4 regions of the Streptomyces sp. CWNU-52B genome follow, and region 3 is predicted to be linked to each of the others. Evidence: riboswitches for the same ligand, from Rfam matches in the RefSeq annotation. Region 3 holds a riboswitch; each other region holds the start of a gene.

Region 1 (4,188 bases), on a different contig from region 3:
AGCCGTCCAGGAACGGCTCCCCGCCGGTGACCCGGGCGACGCCGTGATGGATCTCGTAGCCCTGTACGGGTTCGCCGAGGGCCTCGCCGACCGGCCGGGCGAGGGTCTTCTCCCGCGCGAACCGCACGCGTACGGGGAGGAGTCCGAGCCCGTCGACGGCGCCGGCCCTCGACTCGACGTCGTCCTCGATGTGTTCGCCCAGGAGCTGGAAGCCGCCGCAGACGCCCAGCACGGGGCGCCCCTCGGCGGCCCTGCGCACCAGGGCGTCCGCGAGACCGCGCCGCCGCAGCCACTCCAGGGCCCGGACCGTGCCCCGGGTGCCGGGTACGACGACCAGGTCGGCGTCGGACAGTTCCTCGGGCCGGTCCACGAACCGCACGACGACGCCCGGTTCGGCGGCCAGCGCGTCCAGGTCCGTGAAGTTGGACATGAGGGGGACCGCGCAGACGGCGACCCGCAGGACGTCCTCGCCGACCGGGGCGGCGACCTCGGACTCCCGCACCGTGCCCCGCAGGGAGAGGCTCAGGCCGTCCTCCTCGTCGATGCCGAGCCCGTGCCGGAAGGGCAGGATGCCGTAGCCGGGCCGCCCGGTGAGCCCGCGGAGCATGTCGATGCCGGGTTCGAGCAGCGAGACATCCCCGCGGAACTTGTTGACGAGGAACCCGGCGACGAGCTCCTGGTCCTCGCGCGAGAGCAGGGCCACCGTCCCGAAGAAGGAGGCGAAGACCCCGCCGCGGTCGATGTCGCCCACCACGAGCACGGGCAGTCGGGCGTTGCGCGCGATCCCCATGTTCACGATGTCCGTCCGCCGCAGATTGATCTCGGCGGGACTCCCCGCCCCCTCGCAGATCACCGCGTCATACGTGCCCCGCAACTCGGCCAGACAGTCCAGGACGGTCCCGAGCAACGCCTCCTGGCGCCCGCCGTGATAGCCGCGCGCGCTCAGCTCGCCCACGGGCTTCCCCATCAGGACGACCTGGCTGCTGCGGTCGCTGCCCGGCTTGAGGAGCACCGGGTTCATGAGCGCGGTGGGCTCCACGCGGGCGGCCTGTGCCTGCATGGCCTGGGCCCGGCCGATCTCCGCGCCCTCCCGGGTCACGAACGAGTTCAGCGACATGTTCTGCGCCTTGAACGGCGCGACCTTGACGCCGCGCCGCACCAGCCACCGGCAGATCCCGGCGGTCACGACGCTCTTGCCCGCGTCGGACGTGGTTCCGGCGACGAGCAGTCCGCCGCCCAGCCGTGCGCCCGGCCCCCCGCTCATGACGTACGACCTTTCGGGACCGGCGACGTGCGCCGCGGTGCGGTGAGCGAGGCTCCGGTGAGTGACGTTCTGGTGAGCGATGTCGCGAGCAGCCGTCCGGCGACGCTCGCGCCCAGCGCGAGCAGGCTCACGCGTCGCGAGAGCCGGACGGCCCGTTCGATGTCCCCGGTGCGCACGGCCCGCCCCGCGCCGTTGAGCACGGGCCGGTGCTCGACCCGTCCCGCGTACGACAGGGTCCCGCCGAGCCGCACCCCGAGCGCACCCGCGAACGAGGCCTCGACGGGGCCGGCGTTGGGGCTGGGATGCCGGGCGGCGTCGGCGCGCCAGGCGCGGACGGCGCCGCGCGGATCGCCCCCGGCGACGGCTGCGAGGGCCGCCGTCAGCCGGGCCCCGGGCCACCCCGCGACGTCGTCGAGCCGCGCGGAGGCCCACCCGTACCGACGGTGGCGGGCCGACCTGTGTCCGACCATGGCGTCCAGCGTGTTGACCGCGCGGAACCCGACCAGACCGGGCACCCCCGCCACGGCGCCCCACACCAGGGCGCCCACCACGGCGTCGGAGGTGTTCTCGGCGACCGACTCGACGACGGCCCGCGCGATCCCGTCGGCGTCCAGCGCCTGCGGGTCCCGTCCGCACAGATGCGGCAGCCGCTCGCGGGCCACCTCGAGGTCCCCGGCGGCCAGCGCCGCGCCGACGGCCCGTGCCTCACGGCCGAGCGAGGTCCCTCCGACGACGGCCCAGGTGGCGGCGGCGGTCAGCGCGACGGACGCGGCACCCGAGGCACGGACGGAGCGGTCGGCGGCGCGGGCGGCGGCGACGGCGCCGCCCGCGCACACCGCGGTGTGCAGGGCGCCCCAGCCCCGGTGGTCCCGCCACAGGACCCGTTCGACGGCCTGCGCTCCACGGCCGAACGCGGCGACCGGATGCCCCCGGCGGGGATCGCCGAGCAGCAGGTCACCGAGGAGGCCGGCGGCGGCACCGTACGCGAAGACGCGATCGGCACGCACCGCTTCAGCCCGCCGTCACGGACGGTGGAGCCCCGGGAAAGGACCTGGCAGGAGACACACAGGTCCACAACAGGCGGCCGCGCATGGCGATATGTCCTCACTCAGGGTGTCCGCGCCCTGGTTCGACGAGACCGACGACGAGAGTTCCTGGCTCCCGGGGATCGAGACCCCCGGTGACAGTGGCGGGACCGCGCCGGATTCGCACCGGCTTCCTCTTCTGCCGTCGTAGATGGCCCCGGCAGTCCACCACGGCCCGCGAACACCCGTCAACTTGCTGTTGACCTGCGAAGAGAGAGTGTGCTGAGGCCCACAGGCCCCTGGGAACGGGCCGGTTTTCCCCTGGTGGGCCACACCGGGCTTTCCTAGACTGAACGGAGCACGGAAGGCGGACACGGGGGTGGCGGTCCAGCGCGGGGGGCGCCGGCTCTCGGGCAGGAGGAGGTCGGTGTGGACCACGAGGACCTGTCCGTGCCGCGCTGGCACACCAGCAGCCACAGCGGGGAAGACGAATGCGTCGAGGTGGCGGTCACGGAGAACTCGGTGACGGTCCGCGACTCCTGGAACCGGAGCGGAGGCCAGGTCGTCTTCTCCCGAACCCGGTGGCTCGCGTTCGTCGGTGTTCTCGACGCGGTGGCCACGCAGGAGTCCGTTGCCGGGCACCGGACATGACGAGGGGGAGCGCGATGACAGGCCGTCAGCCGACCGACATGGTCCACCGGGGGAGCGACAGCGCACACTTACCGCCCTCCGAACCGGCCTCGGCCCCGAGACTGGTCGCTTTCTGTGTGTTCGGCGGGGTGAGCGCCACACTCGTGGGCGTCGCGGCGGCCGGGCTGCTGCCGGGCGGCACCCTGAGCCCGGCCCTGTGGGTGGCCGTCGCCACCGTCGTGGCGCTGCTCCTGGGAATCTGGCGGGGCCGGCATCCGGACCGGCTCAGGCCCGTCCGCTGGGCGAGGTCTCGTCCGGTGTCACGGCCCGGCGGTCTTCGCTGAGGGAACCGGCACCCGCGTCGTGGTCCGCCGCCGTGTGCCGCGCCATGATCTGGCCCAGCCGGACGCCGAAACCGGTGACCAGGGACATCGCCGTCGCGATCATCGGGGCGAGCACCCAGGCGGAGGTGAGGTGGAAGACTCCCGCGACCGTCATCAGTCCAGCCAAGGCGAACAGCACCACGACCACGCCACCGGTGCAGTAGACGACGGTCGTCCTCAGTGAGAGCCGCTGCTCCTCGCTCCGGGCCCGCAGCACCTTGATCCGGTCCGCCGTGCGGTTCTCGTCGAGGCTGTTCATCCGGTCCGTACGCGCGGCGTCCGCTATCGCGTCACGCACGAGCTGGTTGTACGAGGGGCCCGGCACCCCGGCCGCCGGACCCGGTTCGTCCGGATCCCCCTCGCCCTCCGGCGCCCCGCTCGTCCCACCCGCCCCACTCGTCCCGGGAGTCGGCCCGGGGAAGCGGAGGAGGGCCGCGCGAACCCCCTGCCACCACTCCGTCCACGCGACCGTCATGTCGCGGCCTCCCCTCATTCTCCCCGGGCACAGGGCCCGGGGTCAGGCGGTGCCGATGCCCTCCCTGATCCGGTTGATCAGGTCGATGCTGCGTTCCGTGCCGTACGCCGTCTCGCGGAGCTTCTCGAAGCATTCCTGGTAGCGCACGATCAGCTCGAAGTCGTCGCGCACCGTCGTGCTGCCCTGCTGCTCCAGGTACAGCAGGTCCTCGTCGTCCAGGAAGCCGAGGAGCACGAAGCTCGTCATCGTGGCGTAGTGGGCGCCCGCGGTGAACGGCAGCACCTGGAGCGAGACACGGGGCTGTGCCGCCATGGTGACGAGGTGCTGCAGCTGGTTGCGCTGCACCTGCGGGCCGCCCACCTGCCGGTGCAGCGCGGCCTCGTCGACGACGAAGAACAGCCACGGTGGGGG
Region 2 (4,188 bases), on a different contig from region 3:
CGGGCGGGTCCGCCCACTCGCTCCTGCTGCCGATGCTCCTCGGACCGGTCCTCTTCCTGCTGCTCGCGGCCGTGGTGGTGATGTTCGACCCGCTGCTCGTCCTCGGGGACGGCGACTGGAACGGCGGCACGTCACGCGGCCGGGCGCCCGCCCAGGACGCGGACGCACCCGCCTGGTCGGGCTCGGCGTTCGGGGCGCCGCCCAGGACGAACCGGCGGACGTTCAGCCAAGGAGGGGGATCTCGATCGCCGGGCAGCGGTCCATGACCATGTCGAGGCCGGCCGCGCGGGTGCGCTCGTAGGCGGCCTCGTCGATCACACCGAGCTGGTACCAGACGGCCTTGGCGCCGATGGACACGGCCTCGTCTGCGACGGCACCGGCCAGGTCGCTGTTGACGAACACGTCGACGACGTCGACCTCGAACGGGATGTCCGCCAGCGAGGCGTACCCCTTCTCCCCGTGGACCGTCTCGGCCTTCGGGTGGACCGGGACCACGCGCTTGCCGTAGCGCTGGAGCACCGCGGCGACGCCGTACGCGGGACGCCGCTCGTTCGACGACAGGCCGACGACGGCCCAGGTGTCGCCGAGCTCGGAGAGGATCTTGCGGATGGTTGCCGGGTCGCCGTACACGGTGGGCCTCCTGGACAGACGGGATGCGGACGGGATGCAGACGGGGTGAGTGCTGCTGCGCCGGACAACAGCGGACACGGCGTGCTGATTCCCGGGCACGTGCGGCGGGAACCGGTGTCCAGGTCCCCGCCGGGCACTCCGGCCCGCCCGTGCTGCCGCGTGGCCGGAAAACCCGCCGTGATAGCTTGCGGGAGCCAGTCGAACCCATGTACGTGGGTCAGGGAATCCGGTGGAAATCCGGAGCTGACGCGCAGCGGTGAGGGTGACGGGCGGGCATCGGCCACTGGACCCGAAGACGGTCCGGGAAGGCGCCTCGTCCGGGTGAACCCGAGTCCGAAGACCTGCTGGCGGCCTCCGCGGTCCCCTGACGGCGGGGGAGCACCGTACGACCGGGCTTCGCGTTCGAGCCCTCGACGTCTGAGGAACTTCCCGTGCCCATCGCACGACCCGCCCGCCGCGCCGCCCTGTTCGTCTCCGGGGCCATCCTGCTGACCGGCTGCGGCGCCACCGACTCACCCGACTCACCCGACGCGGACTCCGCGGCAGCCGTCACCCTGGACAACTGCGGCCACACCGTCCGGGTGGAGGCCCCGCCCCGGCGGGCCGTCTCCCTCAACCAGGGCACCACCGAGATCATGCTCTCGCTCGGCCTCGCCGACCGCATGGCCGGCACCGCCACCTGGACCGACCCGGTCATGAAGGGCCTGGCCGAGGCCAACGCCGAGGTGCCCCGGATCGCCGACAACAACCCCTCCTTCGAACGGGTCCTGGACGCCGACCCCGACTTCGTCGCCGCGTCGTTCGAGTCCACGCTCGGCAAGGGCGGCGTCGCCACCCGGGACCAGTTCGAGAAGCTCGGCGTGCCCGCGTACGTCTCGCCCTCCGACTGCGCGGGCAAGGACAACACCGGAGACGGCGACGGCGCCCGGCAGAAACCGATCGGCATCGACGTCATCTACGGCGAGATACGGGACCTGGCCCAGGTCTTCGGCGTACCGGAACGGGGCGACAAGCTCGTCGCCGAGCTGAAGCAGCGCATGACGAAGGCCACGTCGGGCATCGACGCCTCGGACGTCTCCCTCCTCTACTGGTTCGCCAACTCCGAATCGCCCTACATGGCGGGCTGCTGCGGCGCCCCCGGCATCATCACCAGGGAACTCGGCGCGAAGAACGTCTTCGACGACACCCACGAGGAATGGCCCCAGATCAACTGGGAGACGGTGGCCGACCGCGACCCCGACGTCCTGGTCATCGGCGACCTGACCCGCAAGTCGCAGACCGCCGAGTCCGCGAAGAAGAAGATCGAGTTCCTGGAGTCCGACCCGGTCACCAGGAACATGACCGCCGTCAAGAAGAAGCGGTACGTCCTGCTCAGCGGACAGGCCATGAACCCGTCCATCCGCACCGTCGAGGGCGTCGAACAAGTGGCCTCCGCGCTGCGGAAGTCCGGGCTCACGGGGTGACCCGGCCGCGCGTGGGCCTGCTCTGCGCGGCCGGTGCGGCCCTGCTCGTCGCATCCGTCGCCGTCGCGATCACCATCGGACCCGCCGACATCCGCGTCGGCGACGTCTGGTCCGTGGTCGCGTCCCACCTCGGCTGGGGGAGTACGGACCTGAGCCCCATCCGGGACGGGATCGTCTGGCAACTGCGCCTGCCGCGCACCCTCCTGGCCGCCGTCTGCGGGGCCGGACTCGCCGTGTGCGGCGCGGTCATGCAGTCCCTGCTGCGCAACCCGCTCGCCGACCCGTTCGTCCTCGGGGTCTCCTCGGGCGCCTCCACCGGCGCGGTCGTCGTGGTCGTCCTGGGAGCCGGCGGCGGCCTCGTGTCGGTCTCCGCGGGCGCGTTCCTCGGCGCGCTGCTCTCGTTCGGGCTGGTGCTGCTGCTCAGCCACACCCTCGGCGGGACGACGGACCGCGTGGTGCTGAGCGGGGTCGCCGCGATGCAGCTCTTCTCCGCCCTCACCTCCTTCGTCGTGATGACGGCCGCCGACGCCGAGACCACCCGCGGCGTCCTCTTCTGGCTGCTCGGCTCCCTGGGCGGGGTCGGCTGGACCGATGTCTGGGTCTGCCTCGCGGTGCTGGCGGTCACGCTGGTGGTCTGTCTGGCGTACGCGCGCACGCTGGACGCGTTCGCCTTCGGCCAGGACGCCGCCGCGACCCTCGGGGTGTCCGTGGCCCGCACCCGGCTGGTGCTGCTGTGCGCGACCGCGCTCCTGACGGCCGCGCTCGTCAGCTCGGCGGGCGCCATCGGCTTCGTCGGCCTCGTCCTGCCGCACGCCGCCCGCGCGCTGGTGGGTTCGGGCCACGCCCGGCTGCTGCCGGTCGCCGCGCTCGCCGGGGCGGTGTTCCTGGTGTGGGTGGACACCCTGGCCCGTACCGTCCTCGATCCCCAGGAGGTGCCCGTGGGCGTGGTGACCTCACTCATCGGCGTACCGGTGTTCGTGCTGGTGCTCTACCGGACCCGGAGGACACGATGACGGCCGAGGACACCAGGAGCGCCACCGAGCACACCGGGACCGGGCCGGCCGCCGGGACGGGGTCGGCCGCCGGGCTCCGGGCCCGCCGCGTCAGCCGTACCGCCGACGGCCGTCTCATCCTGGACGGCGTCAGCATCAGCCCCGCCACCGGCGCCACCGTCGGACTCCTGGGCCCCAACGGCTCCGGCAAGTCCACCCTGCTGCGGCTGCTCTCCGGCGTCCTCGCCCCGGCCTCCGGCGTGGTCACCCTCGACGGCCGCCCGCTCGCCGAACTGGGCCGACGCGACCTCGCCCGCCGTGTGGCGGTGGTCGAGCAACAGGCCGACACCCAGGTCGAGCTGAGCGTCCTGGACGTCGTACGCCTCGGCCGCACCCCCCACCGGCGCGCCTGGACGCCGCCGTCCGGGGCCGACGAGGCGGCCGTCCGCGAGGCGCTGGCCCGCACCGGCCTCACCGACCGCGCCCGCCAGTCCTGGCACACCCTCTCCGGCGGCGAGCGCCAACGCGTGCAGATCGCCCGCGCCCTCGCCCAGGAACCCCGCGAACTCCTGCTGGACGAACCGACCAACCACCTGGACGTCCAGCACCAGCTCGACCTGCTGACCCTCGTCACCTCGCTCCCGGTCACCAGCGTCGTCGCCCTGCACGACCTCAACCTCGCGGCGATGTACTGCGACCAGCTCGTCGTCCTGCGCGAGGGACGCGTGGTGGCCGCCGGGACCCCGGCCGAGGTGCTCACCGAGGAACTCATCGCCGAGGTGTACGGAGTCCGCGCCGCCGTCACCCTCGACGGCTCGGGAGGCCGGCCGCACGTGCGTTTCCTGGGCACCGTGAGCCGGCCCACGACCCGGCCACTCGCGAACACGTGTCCGGAATGAGGTCGGCATCCCTGCGCGCGGCCCCGCACCCGCCTACGCTCACCCCGTGCTGCGTATCACCGACACTCGAACAGGCGACTCCACCACCGCCGCCCCGGCCCGCCGGGGCCTGACCCGCGTCGAGGCCCATGTGCCGCGGCCCGACACCACGGGGCTGCGCGTGCTCCTGGTCGCCGACGTCCTCGTACGGGCCCTGGAGATCGG
Region 3 (4,188 bases):
TCGAGGTCGTCGATGGCCTGGACGATGTCGCCGAATTCGGCGTAGCACATGTGCGTGTGGACCTGTGTGTCCGGACGTACGCCGGCGGTGCTGAGGCGGAACGCCTCCGTGGCCCACGCCAGATAGGCCGGGCGGTCGGCGGCGCGCAACGGCAGTGTCTCGCGCAGCGCCGGTTCGTCCACCTGGATGACCGAAGTCCCGGCCGCCTCCAGGTCGTTCACCTCGTCGCGCAGCGCGAGGGCGACCTGGCGCGCGGTGTCACCGAGCGGCTGGTCGTCGCGGACGAAGGACCAGGCGAGCATGGTGACCGGGCCGGTGAGCATGCCCTTGACCGGCTTCGAGGTGAGCGACTGGGCGTACGCCGTCCAGCGCACCGTCATCGGCGCGGGGCGGGAGACGTCGCCGGCCAGGACCGGCGGGCGGACGTACCGGGTGCCGTAGGACTGGACCCAGCCGTGCCGCGTGGCGAGGTATCCGGTGAGTTGCTCGGCGAAGTACTGGACCATGTCGTTGCGTTCGGGCTCACCGTGCACGAGCACGTCCAGACCGGTCTCCTCCTGGAAGGAGATCACCTTGCCGATCTCGTCCCTGATGCGCTCCTCGTACCCGGCGCTGTCGAGCCGCCCGGCGCGCAGGTCGGCCCGTGCGGTGCGCAACTCGGTGGTCTGCGGGAACGAGCCGATGGTGGTCGTCGGCAGCAGCGGCAGACCGAGGTGGGCGCGCTGGGCCGCGGCCCGCTCGGCGTACGGCTGGGAACGGCGGGTGTCGGCGTTCGTGACGGCGCCGGTCCTGGCCCGTACGGCGGGGTCGCGGGTGATCGCCGAGTCGGCGCGCGAGGCCAGGTCGGCCCGGTTGGCGGCCAGTTGGGCGGCGATCGTGTCGGTGCCGCCGGTGAGCCCCCTGGCGAGGGTCACGATCTCGGCGGTCTTCTGACGGGCGAAGGCCAGCCAGCGCAGGATCTGCGGCTCGACGTCACGTTCGGCGCTGGCGTCCAGGGGGACGTGGAGCAGGGAGCAGGAGGCGGCCACGTCGACCCGGTCGGCGAGACCGAGGAGGGTACCGAGTGTGGCGAGAGACTTCTCCAGGTCGTTGACCCAGATGTTGCGGCCGTTGACGACACCGGCGACCAGACGCTTGCCGGGCAGCCCGCCCACGGCGGCGAGCGCGTCCAGGTTGGCGGCGGCCGCCTCGGTGAAGTCCAGCGCCAGTCCCTCGACGGGTGCCTTGGCCAGTACGGGCAGGGCGTCGCCGAGCCGGTCGAAGTACGAGGCGACCAGCAGCTTCGGACGGTCGGTCAGGGCGCCGAGGCCGCGGTAGGCGAGCGTGGCGGCGTCGAGCTCGGCGGGTGTGCGGTCCTGGACCAGGGCGGGTTCGTCGAGCTGGACCCAACCGGCGCCCGCGGCACGCAGATCGGCGAGGATCTCGGCGTACACGGGCAGCAGCCGGTCGAGGAGGGTCAGCGGGTCGAAGTCGGCGGCCACCCCGGGCGCGGGCTTGGCGAGCAGGAGGTACGTGACCGGTCCGACGAGGACGGGCCGGGCGGCCAGGCCGAGCGCGAGGGCCTCCCGCAACTCGGCTACCTGCTTGGCGGAGTCGGCCGTGAAGACGGTGTCCGGGCCCAACTCCGGCACCAGGTAGTGGTAGTTGGTGTCGAACCACTTGGTCATCTCCAGCGGCGCCACCTCCTGGGTGCCGCGCGCCATGGCGAAGTAGCCGTCCAGCGCGTCGGCCTCGACGGCGGCGCGGTGCCGCTCGGGGATCGCGCCGACCATGACGCAGGTGTCCAGGACGTGGTCGTAGTACGAGAAGTCGCCGGTGGGCACCTCGTGGATGCCGGCCTCGGCCAGCTGCCGCCAGTTCGTGCGGCGCAGGCCGTTGGCGGTGGCCCGGAGGGCGTCGGCGTCGACGCGGCCCTTCCAGTAGCCCTCGATGGCCTTCTTCAGTTCCCGGTGCTGTCCCTGACGGGGGTAGCCGTACACGGTGGCCCGTGCTGCCGCGGCTGCGGGCTTGGCTGTCACGGAGATCTCCTTCGCGAGACGAATCCCTGAGATCCCGGCGACGGGACGCGAGCGCGAAGGGTGACGAGTCCGACGGGGACGAACCCGCGTGAGACACCGCGGCCGACCGCCGAACCTGTACGCCGACCCGCCCACGAGGTCACCGGGATGTCCGCGCACGAATGGTTCGTACACGGGCAGTTGGCAGGTCTTCGGACTCGCGAGCACGTCCCCCTGCGCGGAGTTCCGAACACGGAAATCCGCGGGAGACACCTACTGGCCGTCGCTTCCCAGGCCCGGCCGGGCCCAGTGCGTGTGACGGCGGTCGTTCCCACTCACCGCTGCGGGGCAGTCCCGGATTCCCACCGGGTTCCCTCTTACGACGCATCCCGCCTGGCGGACGGGGCGAACCAGCTGCGCCGGCCAGTCTAGGGCCTGTCGCCCCCTGCCCGTCCGCCGGGCGGGCGTGAGCCCGGGTGGGTCCGGTACGCGGCGCGGCCGGCGCTCAGTGGACCGAGAAGCCGCCGTCGACGTGGATCGCCTGCCCGGTGACGTACGCCGACGCGCCGCTCGCCAGGAAGACCGCCGCGCCCGCGAAGTCCTCGGCCAGCCCGTTGCGCCCGGTCAGCGTGCGCGCCGCCAGGGCCGCCACCTTCTCGGGGTCCGACGACAGGCGCTGGTTCAGCGGGGTCATCACGAAGCCCGGGACCAGTGTGTTGACGGTGACACCGTGCGGCGACCAGGCCTCCGCCTGCGAACGGGCCAGTGACTCCAGCCCTCCCTTGGAGACGCCGTACGCGCCGCTCTGGACGAAGGCGCGGTGGGCCTGTTGCGAGCTGATGTGGATGATCCGTCCGAAGCCCCGCTCCGCCATCGCGGGGCCGAACCGGCGGCCCAGCAGGAAGGGCGCGTCCAGGTTCAGGGCCATGACGCTGTCCCAGACCTCTTCGCTCAGCTCGCTCATCGGCGGCCGCAGGTTGATCCCGGCGCAGTTGACGAGGATGTCGGGCTCTCCGAAGATCCCGGCTGCCCGCTCGGCGGCCTCGTGCACGCCCGGACGGGTGCTCAGGTCCGCGCTGACCCAGGCCGCACGGCCGCCGAGTTCGCTCAACTCCTCGACCGTCGCTGTCAGTTCGGCCTCCTTGCGCGCCACGATCACCACGCGGGCCCCGGCGCGGGCCAGGGCCTCGGAGATGGCACGGCCGATACCGGAGCTGCCACCGGTGACCAGGGCGACCCGGCCTTCCAGGGAGAACAGTTCTGAGAGGTAGTGCTGCGAGTCCATGGCGGCACCCTAACGGCGGTACCCGGGAGCACGTACGCGACGGGTCAGCCCAGGACGAGTGGGAGCCGCGCGGCGAACTCGCCCAGCGCGGCCGCTTCCGTGCCGGTAGGCGTCCGTCGCCCGGTGCCGACCAGCAGCGCGTCCCTGTCGGAGAACGAGGCGGGGAACGGGGTCCCGGCGATCCTCTCCAGCGCCGCACGGGCCGCCGCGAGGGTCTCGGCGGGCGGCCCGGCTGCCGAGGGCAGCTGCGCGACGAGGTCGAGGTGGTGCAGCGTCCATTCGAGTACGTACACGGCGAGGTAGTCGCCGACGGTCAGCACCTCGTCGCGGGTGCCGACACGGGCGGTGGGATCGGCGAGGACGGCGGCGCGGCCCGCGGCGGAGCCCACGTCGTCGAAGTGGAACTTGAGCCAGCGGGGCTCCCCGTACGCGGCGGCCAGCCGGGGGATCAGCGCGTCGAGGGGATCCTCCCCGGTCGGGGGTTCGACGAGCTGCCAGTAGGTGACCTGGTCCACCGTCGGTTCCGTGTCGGCGGGCGTGACCAGGGTGATCAGGACGTCCTGGGCGTCGATGACCAGATGACAGACCAGGTCCCGTACGAGCCATCCGGCGCAGCCGGACGGCCGCTCGAAGTCCTCGTCCGGGACGTCGGCGACCGCCGTGCGCAAGGCCGTCCAAGCATGCGAGAAGAGATCCACCGCGGCACGGTAATGCGGGACGGCGACGGCGGGCAAGCGTATTCGTACCGCCGTGCCGCGCCGAGCCGGCTGTGGCGGACCGCGTCCCGGTCCGCGACGGACCCGTGGACGACGGGACGTCGGCGCTGCGGATGGAGGTGGGCACGTCGGCGTCCGGTAGTTGATGTTCTCTTACCGGTCCTGTCCGCTCCTGTCCGGGCCTATTCGG
Region 4 (4,188 bases), on a different contig from region 3:
GGCCGTGCAGCAGACCCCGGCTGCGGAACCAGTAGACGTACGCGAAGGCCCCGTAGAAGAACAGCCCCTCGATGCACGCGGCGAAGCAGATGAGGTTCAGCAGGAAGCGGCGGCGGTCGGCCTTCGTCTCCAGCCGGTCCAGCTTCTCCACCGAGTCCATCCACTTGAAGCAGAACTCGGCCTTCTCCCTGATGGACGGGATGCTCTCGACGGCGTCGAAGGCGGCGGCCCGGTCCGCCGGGTCGGGCAGATAGGTGTCGAGCAGCGTCAGATAGAACTGGACGTGCACGGCCTCCTCGAAGAGCTGGCGGCTCAGATACAGCCGGGCCTCCGGGGAGTTGATGTGCTTGTACAGCGTCAGCACCAGGTTGTTCGACACGATCGAGTCGCCCGTCGCGAAGAACGCGACCAGTCGGCCGATCATGTGCTGCTCACCCGGTGTCAGCTTCGCGAGGTCGGTGACGTCCGAGTGGAGGTCGACCTCCTCGACGGTCCAGGTGTTCTTGATCGCGTCCCGGTAGCGCTCGTAGAAGTCCGGGTAGCGCATGGGGCGCAGGGTCAGTTCGAAGCCCGGGTCGAGGAGGTTCTTCTCGGCCTTCACGGCCTTCACGGCCACATCGTTGTTGTCGGTCTTCTCTGGTGCGTCAGGTGCGGTGGTCATTACTGGCAGGCCTCGCAGGACTCGGGGTTCTCAAGGGAGCAGGCGATCGCGTCCGGATCGGTGGCCTGCTGGACGGGAATGGCCTTCGCGGGCTGCGGCTCGGGCTGGGCCTGCGTCTGGGCCTGGGCCCGGGCGGCGCGGGCGATGCGGGTCGCCGGGCGCGAGCGCAGGTAGTACGTCGTCTTCAGGCCCGACTTCCAGGCGTACGCGTACATCGAGGAGAGCTTGCCGATGGTCGGCGTCTCCAGGAACAGGTTCAGCGACTGGGCCTGGTCCAGGAACGGGGTCCTGGCCGCGGCCATGTCGATCAGGCCGCGCTGCGGGATCTCCCACGCCGTGCGGTACAGGTCGCGCACGTCCTGCGGGACCCAGGTGAAGCCCTGCACCGAGCCGGACGACTCGCGCAGCGCCTCCCGGGTCTGCGCGTCCCACACGCCGAGCTTCTTCAACTCGGCCACCAGGTAGGAGTTGACCTGGAGGAACTCGCCGGACAGGGTCTCGCGCTTGAACAGGTTGGACACCTGCGGCTCGATGCACTCGTACACGCCCGCGATGGACGCGATGGTGGCGGTGGGAGCGATCGCGAGCAGCAGCGAGTTGCGCATGCCGACGGCGGCGATCCGCTCGCGCAGGGCCGCCCAGCGCTCCGGCCAGTTGAGCTCGACGTCGTAGTGGTCCGGGTGGAGCACGCCCTGGGCCGTACGGGTCTTCTCCCAGGCGGGCAGCGGGCCGTTGCGCTCGGCGAGGTCGGCGGACGCCTCGTACGCGGCGAGCATGATCCGCTCGGCGATCCGGGTGGAGAGCGCCCGCGCCTGCGGGGAGTCGAACGGCAGCCGCAGCTTGAAGAACACGTCCTGCAGGCCCATCGCGCCCAGACCGACCGGCCGCCACCTGGTGTTGGAGCGGCCCGCCTGCTCGGTCGGGTAGAAGTTGATGTCGACGACCCGGTCGAGGAAGGTCACGGCGGTACGGACCGTCGCGTCAAGCCGCTCCCAGTCGATGTCCTGCGTGCCGGCGTCGACGAAGCCGCCCAGGTTGACCGAGCCGAGGTTGCAGACCGCGGTCTCCCCGTCGTCCGTGACCTCCAGGATCTCGGTGCACAGGTTCGAGGAGTGGACGGTGTGGCCGGGCAGCGCCGTCTGGTTGGCCGTGCGGTTGGCGGCGTCCTTGAAGGTCATCCAGCCGTTGCCGGTCTGCGCGAGGGTGCGCATCATACGGCCGTACAGATCGCGGGCCGGGATGGTCTTCTTCGCGAGCCCGGCGGCCTCCGCCCCGCGGTACGCGGTGTCGAACTCGTCGCCCCACAGGTCGACCAGCTCAGGCACGTCCGAGGGAGAGAACAGCGACCAGTCACGGCCCTCGTCCACCCGGCGCATGAACTCGTCCGGGATCCAGTGCGCGAGGTTCAGGTTGTGCGTACGCCGGGCGTCCTCACCGGTGTTGTCGCGCAGCTCCAGGAACTCCTCGATGTCGGAGTGCCAGGTCTCCAGGTAGACCGCGGCGGCACCCTTGCGCCGGCCGCCCTGGTTCACCGCGGCGACCGAGGCGTCGAGGGTCTTCAGGAAGGGGACGACGCCGTTCGAGTGGCCGTTCGTGCCCCGGATCAGTGAACCCCGGGAGCGGATCCGGGAGTACGAGAGCCCGATGCCGCCCGCGTGCTTGGAGAGGCGCGCCACCTGGTGGTAGCGGTCGTAGATGGAGTCCAGCTCGTCCAGCGGGGAGTCGAGGAGGTAGCAGGACGACATCTGGGGGTGCCGCGTACCGGAGTTGAAGAGGGTGGGCGAGGAGGGCAGGTAGTCGAGGTGGCTCATCAGCCGGTACAGGGACGCCACTTCGTCGACCGAGCGGGTGCCCGCCCGGGGATCGGGCCCGGTGTCCTCGGCGAGACCGCTCGCCACCCGCAGCATGAAGTGCTGGGGCGTCTCGATGACGGACCGGGTGATCGGGTGCCGCAGCAGATACCGGCTGTGCAGGGTGCGCAGTCCGAAGTAGCCGAAGCGGTCGTCGCCTTCGAGGTCGATCAGCGCGTCGAGCCGGGCCGCGTGGGCACGTACGAACTCGGCCGTGCGGTCGGCGATCAGGCCCTCGCGGTGGCCGACGGCGACCGACTCGGAGAAGGAGCGCACGCCCTGCGAGGCGGCTTCCTCGGCGATGCCGACGGTGAGCAGCCGCGCGGCCAGCTTCGAGTAGACCGGGTCCTCGGAGATGAGACCCGCGGCCGCCTCCGTGGCGAGCTCGCGCAGCTCAGGCTCGTCCGCGGCGGCGGACCTGCCGCGCAGTGCGGCGGCGGCGACCTTGCCGGGGTCGGCGCCGGGGAGGTCGACGGTGAAGTCGGTCAGGGTCCGCAGCAGCGCGGCTCCCGGTCCGTCGGTCTCGGCCCTGTCCTGCTGGACCCGGGGCGCTGTCGCGGACCCTGTCGCGGTCCCTGTCGCGGAGACCGGATCGGCTGGCGCGATGGTCACGTGGGGCTCTCCCTCGCTCGGCACGGGGGCCTGCGGGGAGAGGGGTTCGGGGCACACGGGAGTACGCGCTCTGCGCAGCGCCACGCCGCGTCCACCGGCCCACTCCACGAGGCCCGGACGTCATGCGCCCGGACCGGACGGTCTGGGCGCGCTGTCGGCAGGTCCTCGGACTGACTCTTGTACGACGGCATGCGGGCATACGCGTACAAGTACACCGTTGCGGGACAGTTCCGGATTTGCACCGGATTCCCCTGCGACGACAGCGAGCATGAGCATACATCTTGTGCCGGGCTCCGGAAGCACCCCTACATGTTGTGTCGGCGTGTGTCAGAGCGTCAGTTCGTAGGTGAGGAGCGTGATGTCGTCCAGCTGCGGGAGGGGGTTCCAGTCCCGGGCGGGGGTGCGGGTGAAACCGAGCCGCTCGTAGACGCGATGGGCGCTGCGCATGGTGCGCTGGGTGGACAGGACGACGCTCGCGCAGCCGTCCGTGGCCCGTGCGCGTTCGACGCAGGCGCGTACGAGAGAGGTGCCGACGCCCCGGCCGCGGGCTTCCTTCGCGACCGCCAGCATCCGTATCTCGGCCTCGCCCGCGCCTGCGATGTCGGCCATGGGTCCGCCGGCCGGTACGAAGGTCACACCACCGAGGAGCCGGCCGCGGGGCGCTCCCGGCGACCCCGCGACCTCCACGGCCACCAGCACCTCGCCCGCGGCGGCCCGCCCGGCGGCGTCGCGCAGTTCGGCGAGGTACGGGTCGCCCCCGCCGAAGTCGAGCAGCCCGTCCCCGAGATAGGCCTGCGCGGTGATCTCCCCCAGCGCCGGGTACTCCGCGGGCTCCGCCCGTCTGATCACGATGTCCATGCCCCGCAGTGTGCCGGAGGGGAGCGACGGGGGCCGCCGGGTTTTCCTTGGGCGGGCGGCGCGCTCGCTCACGCCGCCCGGGTGACGTCCGCGGCCGAGATCCCGCCCAGGGCGCGCTCCGTACGGGCCCGCGGCGACGGCGAGCCCGGGGCGCGGTCCGGGGCGCCGCGTTCGGCCTCCCGGAGCTGACGGTCGACGCGGCGGTCG

Evidence for each region. Region 3 has a riboswitch for cobalamin ahead of metE (5-methyltetrahydropteroyltriglutamate--homocysteine S-methyltransferase). Riboswitches for the same ligand answer to the same signal wherever they lie in the genome.
Region 1: linked by a shared signal. The riboswitch ahead of ACLVWQ_RS38510 (cobalamin biosynthesis protein) and the one ahead of metE (5-methyltetrahydropteroyltriglutamate--homocysteine S-methyltransferase) in region 3 are both predicted to bind cobalamin.
Region 2: linked by a shared signal. The riboswitch ahead of ACLVWQ_RS15390 (ABC transporter substrate-binding protein) and the one ahead of metE (5-methyltetrahydropteroyltriglutamate--homocysteine S-methyltransferase) in region 3 are both predicted to bind cobalamin.
Region 4: linked by a shared signal. The riboswitch ahead of ACLVWQ_RS08415 (ribonucleoside-diphosphate reductase subunit alpha) and the one ahead of metE (5-methyltetrahydropteroyltriglutamate--homocysteine S-methyltransferase) in region 3 are both predicted to bind cobalamin.

Annotation. Positions count from the first base shown of each region.
Region 1 covers NZ_JBLFJV010000060.1:98,951-103,138, forward strand. The annotation lists gene ACLVWQ_RS38505 (cobyric acid synthase) at 1-1,264, opposite strand, end outside; gene ACLVWQ_RS38510 (cobalamin biosynthesis protein) at 1,261-2,271, opposite strand; cobalamin riboswitch at 2,393-2,526, opposite strand; gene ACLVWQ_RS38515 (DUF397 domain-containing protein) at 2,719-2,940, shown strand; gene ACLVWQ_RS38520 (hypothetical protein) at 3,205-3,777, opposite strand; gene ACLVWQ_RS38525 (helix-turn-helix domain-containing protein) at 3,820-4,188, opposite strand, start outside.
Region 2 covers NZ_JBLFJV010000013.1:95,389-99,576, forward strand. The annotation lists gene ACLVWQ_RS15380 (MHYT domain-containing protein) at 1-266, shown strand, start outside; gene ACLVWQ_RS15385 (CoA-binding protein) at 223-630, opposite strand; cobalamin riboswitch at 809-994, shown strand; gene ACLVWQ_RS15390 (ABC transporter substrate-binding protein) at 1,062-2,093, shown strand; gene ACLVWQ_RS15395 (FecCD family ABC transporter permease) at 2,090-3,106, shown strand; gene ACLVWQ_RS15400 (ABC transporter ATP-binding protein) at 3,103-3,984, shown strand; gene ACLVWQ_RS15405 (hypothetical protein) at 4,031-4,188, shown strand, end outside.
Region 3 covers NZ_JBLFJV010000005.1:511,535-515,722, forward strand. The annotation lists gene metE (5-methyltetrahydropteroyltriglutamate--homocysteine S-methyltransferase) at 1-2,018, opposite strand, end outside; cobalamin riboswitch at 2,183-2,427, opposite strand; gene ACLVWQ_RS05140 (SDR family NAD(P)-dependent oxidoreductase) at 2,503-3,282, opposite strand; gene ACLVWQ_RS05145 (maleylpyruvate isomerase N-terminal domain-containing protein) at 3,327-3,980, opposite strand; gene ACLVWQ_RS05150 (alpha/beta fold hydrolase) at 4,181-4,188, opposite strand, start outside.
Region 4 covers NZ_JBLFJV010000006.1:223,194-227,381, reverse strand. The annotation lists gene ACLVWQ_RS08420 (ribonucleotide-diphosphate reductase subunit beta) at 1-547, opposite strand, end outside; gene ACLVWQ_RS08415 (ribonucleoside-diphosphate reductase subunit alpha) at 661-3,123, opposite strand; cobalamin riboswitch at 3,262-3,429, opposite strand; gene ACLVWQ_RS08410 (GNAT family N-acetyltransferase) at 3,451-3,981, opposite strand; gene ACLVWQ_RS08405 (hypothetical protein) at 4,050-4,188, opposite strand, start outside.